3 regions of the Erwinia sp. E_sp_B01_1 genome follow, and region 3 is predicted to be linked to each of the others. Evidence: predicted binding sites of a transcription regulator. Region 3 holds the regulator's gene; each other region holds the start of a gene.
What was found. Region 3 encodes CRP, which controls carbon source genes, mostly activating them, when cyclic AMP is high. Its sites were predicted from a motif close to ATGTGANNNNNNTCACAT; they were not measured.
Positions count from the first base shown of each region.

Region 1 (3,282 bases), 1.7 Mb from region 3:
TTCTGCCCAGGCTTTGGTCAGATCGTTGAGCAGGGTTTTCTGGATGGCGGCTAATTCAGGCTGCCGATCCGGGTAGCGCTTCGCCGCCTGTTCAAGCGGCCAGCTCAGCAAACGGCTGAACCAGGCATACATATCACCAAAAGCGGACTGGCCAGCTTCAAGTCCAGCCATCCCCGGCATCACGCTGCCGTTGACCTGGCCGCAAATCCCTTTGATAGCGCGATCGCCAACCCGATCCCGATCGGCAATCAGGATGTCGCAGGTTGAAGTGCCAATCACTTTGACCAGGGTATAGGGTTTTGCTCCGGCACCCACCGCGCCCATATGGCAGTCGAACGCTCCGCCAGAGAGGATCACCGTTTCAGGCAGGCCCAGACGACCGGCCCATTCAGCGGTGATCGTGCCAACCGGCAAATCGGCGGTCCAGGTTTCGCTGAACAGCGGCGTGTCCAGATGCTGAGTCAGCAGGGGATCCAGCGCATTGAGGAATTCGCTGGTAGGTAAACCCTGCCATTCCGGATGCCACAAAGATTTATGCCCGGCGGCGCAGCGACCACGACGGATAGCTTCCGGCGCGGTTGTGCCGCTCAACAGCGCAGGCACCCAATCGCAAAGCTCAATCCAGGAAACAGCGGCTTCACGCACCGCCCGATCTTCCCGGCTGACGTGCAGAATTTTCGCCCAGAACCATTCAGAAGAGTAAATGCCGCCAATAAAGCGTGAGTAATCTTCAAACTGGCCACTGTGGCACAGCGTGGTGATCTCTTCGGCTTCCTTTATGGCGGTGTGATCCTTCCACAATACAAACATCGCATTGGGGTTTTCGGCAAACTCTGGCCGCAGCGCCAGGACGTTACCGTCGCGATCGATTGGGGCAGGGGTTGAGCCGGTAGAATCCACACCAATTCCCACCACGTTCAGGCGCTGTTCAGGGGAAAGTTTTGTGACAACGTCACGAATGGCCTGTTCAAAGGCGTCGATATAGTCCTGTGGATGATGACGAAACTGGTTGATGCGGCTCTGGCAGTAAAGCCCGGCTTGCCACCGGGAGTAAGCCACAACCTGTGAATGCAATTCCGTTCCGCTGGCGCAGTCTACTGCCAGTGCGCGAACCGAATCGCTGCCAAAATCCAGACCTATTGTAATGGCACCCAACTGCATTCTCTTCTCTCCAGACGGTATGTAAGAACCTGTCTGAATAGCCTATGAAGGCTGGCGTCCGGGAGTTAGGTAAAGGACGCTGCAAATATGCACTTTTCTGTCATGGATGAGTGTTATGTGACAGAGCTCAAATGTTACATGAAGGTTAATCTGGCTGAATCTATGGACAGAATCACTGTAATCACAGGGTGTGATATGGCTCTCCCTTTCCGGGCTAAGTTCCCGTTAAAACTAGCGTTCATCGGTTCAGGCCTCACCGCCTTTCCCGAAATACTTGCCGATTTAAGCCCTTAACCAGGCATCACACTGACTGATACCGTTTACATCACACCGCCTGAAAGCGGGTACTGAGCCGGAGAGCCTCATGCACAAAATACCCTACGCGTTGGCCGCCATTGGCCTTGCAGCCGTTATGTCACAATCAGCTATGGCCGAAACCATGAAGCTGGGTTTTCTGGTTAAACAACCGGAAGAACCCTGGTTCCAGACAGAGTGGAAGTTCGCCGACAAAGCTGGCAAAGAGATGGGCTTTGAAGTCATCAAAATCGCCGTGCCGGATGGTGAAAAAACCCTTAACGCCATCGACAGCCTGGCGGCAAGCGGGGCCAAAGGTTTCGTTATCTGTACCCCGGATCCCAAACTGGGTTCAGCCATCGTGGCCAAGGCCCGCAGCTACGATCTGAAAGTGATTGCCGTTGACGATCAGTTTGTCACTGCCAAAGGCAAACCGATGGATACCGTGCCGCTGGTGATGATGGCCGCTACCAAAATTGGCGAACGTCAGGGGCAGGAACTGTTTAAAGAGATGAAAAAGCGCGGCTGGGAAGCGAAAGACACCGGCGTGATGGCTATCACGGCTGACGAACTTGATACCGCCCGTCGCCGCACTTCTGGTTCAATGGACGCGCTGAAAGCGGCTGGATTCCCTGCGGCGCAAATCTATAAAGTGCCTACCAAATCCAACGATATTCCTGGCGCGTTTGATGCCGGTAACTCCCTGCTGGTACAGCATCCCGGCGTGAAGCACTGGCTGATCCTGGGCATGAACGACAACACCGTGCTGGGCGGCGTTCGCGCTACCGAAGGTCAGGGCTTTAAAGCGCCTGACGTGATTGGCATCGGCATCAACGGTGTGGATGCGGTGAATGAACTGTCGAAAGGCCAGGCAACCGGCTTCTACGGTTCCCTGCTGCCAAGCCCGGACGTGCATGGCTATAAGAGCATCCAGATGCTTTACAACTGGGTGACTAAAGATGCCGAACCGGCGAAGTTCACTGAAGTTACCGACGTGGTACTGATTACCCGCGACAACTTCAAAACAGAACTGGCGAAAAAAGGCCTGATGTAACCAGCCCGTGGGGGACGGTGCTCAGTGCCGCCCCCCTGCGATGTACGGCAACCTGGCAGGAGAGAATATGAGCACGCAACCCGCTTACCTGAGCTTTCATGGCATCAGCAAAACCTTCCCCGGCGTGAAAGCGTTGCAGGATATCAGCTTCGAATGTGGCGCAGGCCAGATCCATGCGCTGATGGGCGAGAACGGCGCCGGTAAATCCACACTGTTGAAGATCCTCAGCGGCAGTTACCAGCCCTCCAGTGGCGAAATCCGCCTCAGGGGAGAGCCCGTCAGCTTTATCCATACCACCGATGCGCTGGATGCGGGTGTCGCCATTATTTACCAGGAACTTCATCTGGTGCCGGAAATGTCAGTAGCGGAGAACATCTATCTCGGCCAGCTACCTCAGCGTGCCGGATTCGTTAACCGTAAACTGCTGCGCTATGAAGCCGGGGAGCAACTGAAAAATCTGGGCATGAATATCGATCCGGATACGCCATTAAAATCGCTCTCTCTGGGGCAGTGGCAGATGGTCGAGATCGCCAAAGCGCTGGCGCGGAATGCCAAGGTCATCGCTTTCGATGAGCCAACCAGTTCGCTTTCCGCGCGTGAGATTGAACACCTGTTCCGGGTGATCCGCCAGCTGCGTGAACAGGGGCGGGTAGTGCTTTATGTTTCACACCGAATGGAAGAAATTTTCGCGCTGAGCGATGCCATCACCGTATTTAAAGATGGTCGCTTTGTTCGTACCTTTGATGACGTTGCCAACACCTCGCACGATGAGC
Region 1 covers NZ_CP142208.1:2,093,047-2,096,328, forward strand. Annotated here, with positions in the region: gene VRC33_RS10100 (ribulokinase) at 1-1,161, opposite strand, end outside; gene VRC33_RS10105 (arabinose ABC transporter substrate-binding protein) at 1,526-2,509, shown strand; gene araG (L-arabinose ABC transporter ATP-binding protein AraG) at 2,577-3,282, shown strand, end outside.
Region 1: VRC33_RS10105 (arabinose ABC transporter substrate-binding protein) is a predicted target of CRP. The motif match lies at 1,277-1,294, and genes of this name have one in related genera.

Region 2 (3,282 bases), 2.3 Mb from region 3:
CCGACCACTTTCGCCACTGCCGCCGTCAGCAGATAGCCAATGGTGCAGAAGTGGCCCAGCGCGACGTCGTCAGAATCTGTGATACGGCGCACCACGGGCTGCGCCAGCGCGGGCATCACTACCGCCATGATGCCGCCAAAGATGCCGCCGGTAAGGATCAGAGGTAAGCCTGTCAGCCCCGCTTTGTAGCCAATCACCGCACCAATGGTCGCCATCCATAACAGCGCCTGACCGGTGAGGAAGATGTATTTAAACGGTGTCAGACGCGCGATGATGATGTTGACGATAAAGATCACCAACAGGGTCAACGCCACTTCTGAACCCAGCTCGCGGTTCGCTAACCCGGCAATGGCGGCCACATCGGTGATGTATCCTTTCATGCCAAAGCCGTGGGTAAAAATGGTGTTAAGGAAGGTGAGGGCGCCAACGATGATGTTGATGCCGGCCATCATAATCAAGAAGCCCAGCAGGGTCTTAAAGGTGCCTTCCACCACCTTTCCTGTGGATTTTTTTGCAGCAGCAGACCAATCAGGGCAATAAAGGCGATCAGGATAGAGGCCTGTCCTAATAAGTCTTTTACCAGGAAGTTGAAAACACTATTCATGATGAGCAACCTTCATGTTTCGTTCTTTCATAAACGCCACGATTTTCTCTTCAATTTCGGCCTTATCGGTCAGCCTGTTGAGAATAATCACCCTTTTAATCTGTTCCGGGCTGGCATCCGCATTTAATACATCCGCAAAGGATTTTTGCGTTAAAATCATGTCTGACTTAAAGGCGTTGGCTTCAGAAATTGTGGTGTGATCGATATCTGCTTCGATTTCCAGCTTCTTTAATACTGATTTAGCCGTCATTTCAATTGCGAAGCTTGAACCCAGACCACATCCACAGACACATAATATTTTCAGCATGGTTATTTCCTCACAGAATATGCAATTGTTTAGCGAGTTTGTAATGGTGCCCTTCGGTATCAACCAGGCGTTTTTTCATGCTTATTAAATCAATCGGGATCGGTTTATTGCTGCCATTAATAATAATGGCTTTATTACGCATGCCCGATTGAATACAACGTGCAACTTCACTGGCCATAATGGTGCCCTGATAAATTTCTTCACAGGTGGGTTCACCATTACGCAGGCCATAACCCATAATCGTTTTACGAATACGCACGCCGATTAAAGGTTCAATTTGTTTAATCAGGGTGTCAATTGCGCCCTGGAAGCCCGGTGAATATTCACGGGTGTAACCTTCTGAACACAGGATCACCACGCTGTTCTGTTCAGCCAGACGCTGTGTGATACGCGCCGCCAGCTCCTGCGGGGCTATCTGGCACTCCGGTATCAGGGCGAAATCAGCATTGGATTTAATCGCCGATTGCAGCGTCAGCTCACCACAATACCCACCGAGTAATTCCACCATAAAAACCCGGCCCGTTAATGCGCGTCCGGTATTTCTTATTTTCGCCACTTCTTTCAGAACTTGTTCGCAGGCGGTAGAAAACCCGATGGTATAATCACTGCCGTAAACATCGTTATCTATCGTCATGCCGACGCCAAAACAATTCACGCCAAATTCGCTGAGCGTATGTAAAAATTGCAGTGAACCGTCGCCGCCCGCCATGATCAAGACATCAATGCGCAGCGCTTTTAGATTTTTGACAATAACTTCATATTCCGGGCGGATTAATTTTCTCGTTGTCCTTCCGGATTGCATGATCGGAATAGAGGCAACGGCATAATCCACCAGGTCGCGCTGTGCTATCTCCTGATGATTATTTTCCATTAAACCCGGAATGCCCCCGTTAAACAGAATCATGGTGGATTGCGTTAAACGCGAAACCTGATAAATGAAATTATTAATGCCGGTAACATCACCACCGCTAATTGCTATTCCAATTCTCATTGTGACAACCCTTTAAGCTGTGCGTCTGACTACCATTCTTCCGGCGATGGGATTTTTGAGTTGCAACGGATGTCACACTTTTATGACGAATTTAATGAGCAGGATCGTTGACAAGGGGGGCGGCAGGGTTATTTATGTGAAGTGAATCACATTAGATGATCAAGGAATTTACAGGGATTATTATTAAATTCATGGGGTTATATTTAATTTTCACCCAGAATGCATTCTGCAATTGTCTCCTGTTCAGCACCTGACTTCTTTAGCTCTATTTTGTGATTCCCCGCGCATTTTTATCGGTACGCCACGGGTTCCCGCAAAAAATAAAGGGGTAATTTTATAAACGGTTATTTTACCGGCAGGGCCAGAGAATAATTAACTCCAGGTTTTCCTGTGCCAGCTAATTGGGTAGTCCGCCCGCTCGGAAGCGTTTTATAACTGCTGTACCAGCGTTTTTAATTGCGTTATCAGCAGTTCCCGCCCGGGGGTTTCACTGAACTTTGCCGTGGACTGGCGAATTTTCAATTGCGTGGGTAAGAGTTCCAGCAGCGGTTTTTCAGGTCGTTCCGTCATCTCAATCAGGGCTGATACCGCCTGCCTGCCCAACAGATCAAAATCCTGGGCCACGGTGGTCAGCGCGGGCTGAAAATACTGGCTGTCTGGCGTGTCGTCATAACCAATCACCGAGACTGTCTCCGGTACCTTTCTGTTGAGCTGATTCAGAGCGCTCAGTACGCCTAACGCCATTTGATCGTTGGCTACCAGCACCGCACTGATTTCAGGATTGGCACGGAACAGCTCAAGGGTTTTTTCCCAACCCTGATGCGCACTCCAGTCACCATGTGCAACAGGGACATGGGTGATGTTGAAATGCAGCAGGGCCTCACGCCAGCTCTGTAATCTCAGCCGTGCTGAAATAGCGTTCTCAGGCCCGGCGAGCAAAGCAAAATGACGGTGGCCCAGCGCAAATAAGTGCGAAACGCTTAACCGGGTGCCATCGCGATGATCAAAGCCCAGATGAGAGACGCGGCTTTCTGGTGGTACATCAAGAAACAGGCAGTGAATATCCGCATTATCCGCCACCAGTTGCTCCGCAACCTCTGCCTCCACTGGCATACTCACGATCACGCTGCCCACGCGTTGCGCACGAAACTCGTTGAGTGCCGCCTGCAGGGTGTCTTTATCTGACGCCTGCAGCATGGCGATAGTGACCTGAAACCCTACCGCTGCGGCATGGCTTTTCACCGCAGAGGCAATCTGCGAAGGCGCATGAAACTGGAGCGAAGCGGTGATCAGGCCCAGCGCAGGCAGCATTTTACCGGCCAGCAACTGCGCTGAACGGTTGGGCACGTAATTCAGCCCGTTCATCGCTTTCATCACTTT
Region 2 covers NZ_CP142208.1:2,924,986-2,928,267, reverse strand. Annotated here, with positions in the region: partial or broken gene VRC33_RS13860 (PTS sugar transporter subunit IIC) at 1-604, opposite strand, end outside; gene VRC33_RS13855 (PTS sugar transporter subunit IIB) at 597-911, opposite strand; gene VRC33_RS13850 (6-phosphofructokinase) at 922-1,902, opposite strand; gene VRC33_RS13845 (LacI family DNA-binding transcriptional regulator) at 2,332-3,282, opposite strand, start outside.
Region 2: VRC33_RS13850 (6-phosphofructokinase) is a predicted target of CRP. The motif match lies at 2,037-2,054, and genes of this name have one in related genera.

Region 3 (3,282 bases):
AATTTTCTCCAGCGCCTGCAACTGTTTTTCCATGGTGAAACGGTTGGGCAGCTTGTGATAGAGGATATCGTCGGCCAGTTCACGCAGCCTGGCAGCTATAGTCTGAGCATTCCAGCGAATGACCGCTTCAGCATGGCTCTGCTCAACCAGTTTTTGCACCTCCTCCGGCTGATGCAGACTGACTGAGATATGTTCCTGCAAATCCAGCGCCACCTGAAATGCCCGGGTTAGCCGTTTATGATGGTTATAACGGGTAGCTGACAGCATGTGCATTTGCTGATAGCAGGTGGTGATCAGGTCGACAGCTTTCTGCTGTCGTATCAGCAGCGGAGGCAGGGCCTTTTCAGGATCGGTAAGCCGGGTCAGCAGGGTATATTTGGCTTCGCAATAGCCCGCCAGCTCCCGGTAGAGCAGGCTGAGAGTTTCGCGCATCGGCTGCTCTTTCCACAGCCAGAACCAGAACCAGTTAAAGACTCCGTACCAGATTGTGCCCAAAATATAGAGCATCGGCGGTTCCCAGACGGGCATACGTCCGGCCAGACTCAGCGTAAAAATTGCAGCAATCAGCGAGCCTGGCAGCAAACGCCCATGCAGCGGGCTTAGCTCCCCGGTAATGCCCAGCAGCATCGCCATCGTAAAGAGAATAACCGGCAGGGGAACGGCATGGCCGCCAAGGTACTGGATCAGGAAGCTGCTGAAGGCAAACAGGCTTCCGCCGACAATCAGGCGTTTGAAAAAACGTTTATGAGGCGTATCGAGACCAGCAATATTGCAACAGGCAGGCACTAAGGAAAAGAGTAAACCTCTCTGCAAATCGCCCAGCAGCCATCCTGTAGCCACGGGTAAACAGAGCACCAGCGTCTGGCGCAGTGCGTAATTAACTTCTGGGTGATAAATGATTCGACGCCACATCACTCCGTACCAAATAAAACGGCGCAACAGTAACTGTTGCGCCGTGGATCAGAGCCGATTAGCGAGTGCCGTAGACAACGATCGTTTTACCGTGTGCCGAGATCAGGTTTTGATCTTCCAGCATTTTCAGAATACGCCCTACCGTTTCACGTGAGCAGCCAACGATCTGCCCAATTTCCTGGCGGGTGATTTTGATCTGCATGCCGTCCGGATGCGTCATGGCGTCGGGTTGCTTCGCCAGGTTCAGCAGGGTTTGCGCGATGCGACCTGTCACATCGAGGAAAGCTAAATTGCCCACTTTCTCAGAAGTCACCTGCAGACGACGCGCCATCTGTGAAGAGAGACGCATCAGAATGTCAGGGTTAACCTGAATCAGCTGACGGAATTTTTTGTAGGAGATCTCAGCCACTTCACAGGCTGTCTTCGCACGTACCCACGCGCTGCGTTCCTGACCCTCTTCGAACAGGCCAAGCTCGCCAATGAAGTCACCCTGATTGAGGTAAGAGAGGATCATCTCTTTGCCTTCTTCATCCTTGATAAGTACCGCTACTGCGCCTTTGACGATGTAGTAGAGCGTTTCCGCCTTTTCACCCTGATGAATCAGCGTGCTTTTGGAGGGATACTTATGAATATGGCAATGTGACAGGAACCATTCAAGTGTCGGGTCTGTTTGCGGTTTGCCGAGAACCATTCGCTGTTATCCTCTGTTGTAATCGTGCCTAAATACAGGGGCAGAGTTCCCTGCCAGGCGTTGAAATAGTCAAGCGTTTCCCATCAGGAAATTTATTCGGGCCTCTGTCAAAAGCCTGGCTCGTTATGTCGTCCCGTTTCGTCATGCATGTAGAGTACTGACGAATATATTACAGCTTTGTTTGTAGCACAGCTTTCAATGGGTGTCTTCTGTTGTCTCGCTTCAGCATAGTGCGAAAACTGCCGCATTGCCGTTTTTCAGGGTAAAGCGTAATCTGAGGTTAACTGAATGAATTAGAGGAACTTGTTATGCAGGCTCGGGTAAAGTGGGTAGAAGGGTTAACGTTTTTGGGAGAATCCTCATCGGGACATCAGGTGTTGATGGATGGGAATTCAGGCGATAAGGCACCAAGCCCGATGGAAATGGTGCTGATGGCCGCGGGCGGATGCAGCGCAATAGATGTGGTTTCCATCCTGCAGAAGGGCCGTCATAACGTCAGGGATTGCGAGGTTAAGCTAACTTCAGAGCGCCGTGAGGAAGCACCCCGCCTGTTTACCCATATCAATATGCACTTTATTGTCAGCGGTGCAGCGCTGGCTGATAAGGCCGTAGCGCGTGCTGTGGATCTCTCCGCTGAGAAATATTGCTCTGTTGCGCTGATGTTAGGAAAGGGCGTGGAGATCACCCACAGTTATGAAGTGATTGAATAACAGGATAAGTCACTGCATCACCGTTTTGCTGCTGCCCCGCACTGTCGGGGCATCACTCAATTTTTTCCCCTGGATCAGCCGTTTCACCAGCGGCCCCATGATCAATTCCATCGCCAGCCCCATTTTTCCACCCGGCACCACTAATGTATTGATGTGGGAGATAAAAGACCCCTGTAGCATCGACAACAGGTAGGGGAAATCAATATCCTCCAGCGCCTGGAAGTGGATCACTACAAAGCTCTCATCCAGCGAGGGAATGGCTCGCGCAGCGAAGGGGTTAGAGGTATCTACAGTGGGGACGCGCTGGAAGTTGATGTGTGTGCGCGAGAACTGTGGGGTGATGAAATTAATGTAATCTTCCATAGAGCGCACTACCGAATCCATTACCGCCTCGCGGGAGTGCCCCCGTTCACTGGTGTCGCGCACTAATTTCTGGATCCACTCCAGGTTAACGATGGGGACCACGCCGACCAGCAGGTCAACATGCTGTGAAACGTTATCGGTAGGCGTCACGACACCGCCGTGCAGGCCTTCATAAAACAAAACGTCGGTAGGTTCAGGCAGGGGTTGCCACGGCGTAAAGGTGCCCGGAACCTGGTTCCACGGCACAGCTTCATCATAAGTGTGAAGGTATTTACGCGATTTGCCGCTGCCGCTACGGCCATATTCAGCAAAGGTGTGTTCCAGTAGCGCGAAGTCATTGGCTTCGGGACCGAAATAGCTGATATGCCGGCCCATATCGCGCGCCTTACGGATGGCCATGTCCATCTCAGGACGGGTGTAGCGATGAAAGCTGTCACCTTCGACTTCTGCAGCATGCAGATTCAGCTGCTGGAAAATTTTTCTGAAAGCCAGGCTGGTGGTAGTGGTTCCCGCTCCGCTGGAACCGGTCACCGCGATGACCGGATGTTTGGCTGACATGGCATACCTCCCTGAAAAAAATCACATCGATCCAGCATTGGTACCATG
Region 3 covers NZ_CP142208.1:409,681-412,962, forward strand. Annotated here, with positions in the region: gene VRC33_RS01795 (YccS/YhfK family putative transporter) at 1-912, opposite strand, end outside; gene crp (cAMP-activated global transcriptional regulator CRP) at 971-1,603, opposite strand; gene VRC33_RS01805 (OsmC family protein) at 1,912-2,313, shown strand; gene VRC33_RS01810 (phosphoribulokinase) at 2,323-3,234, opposite strand.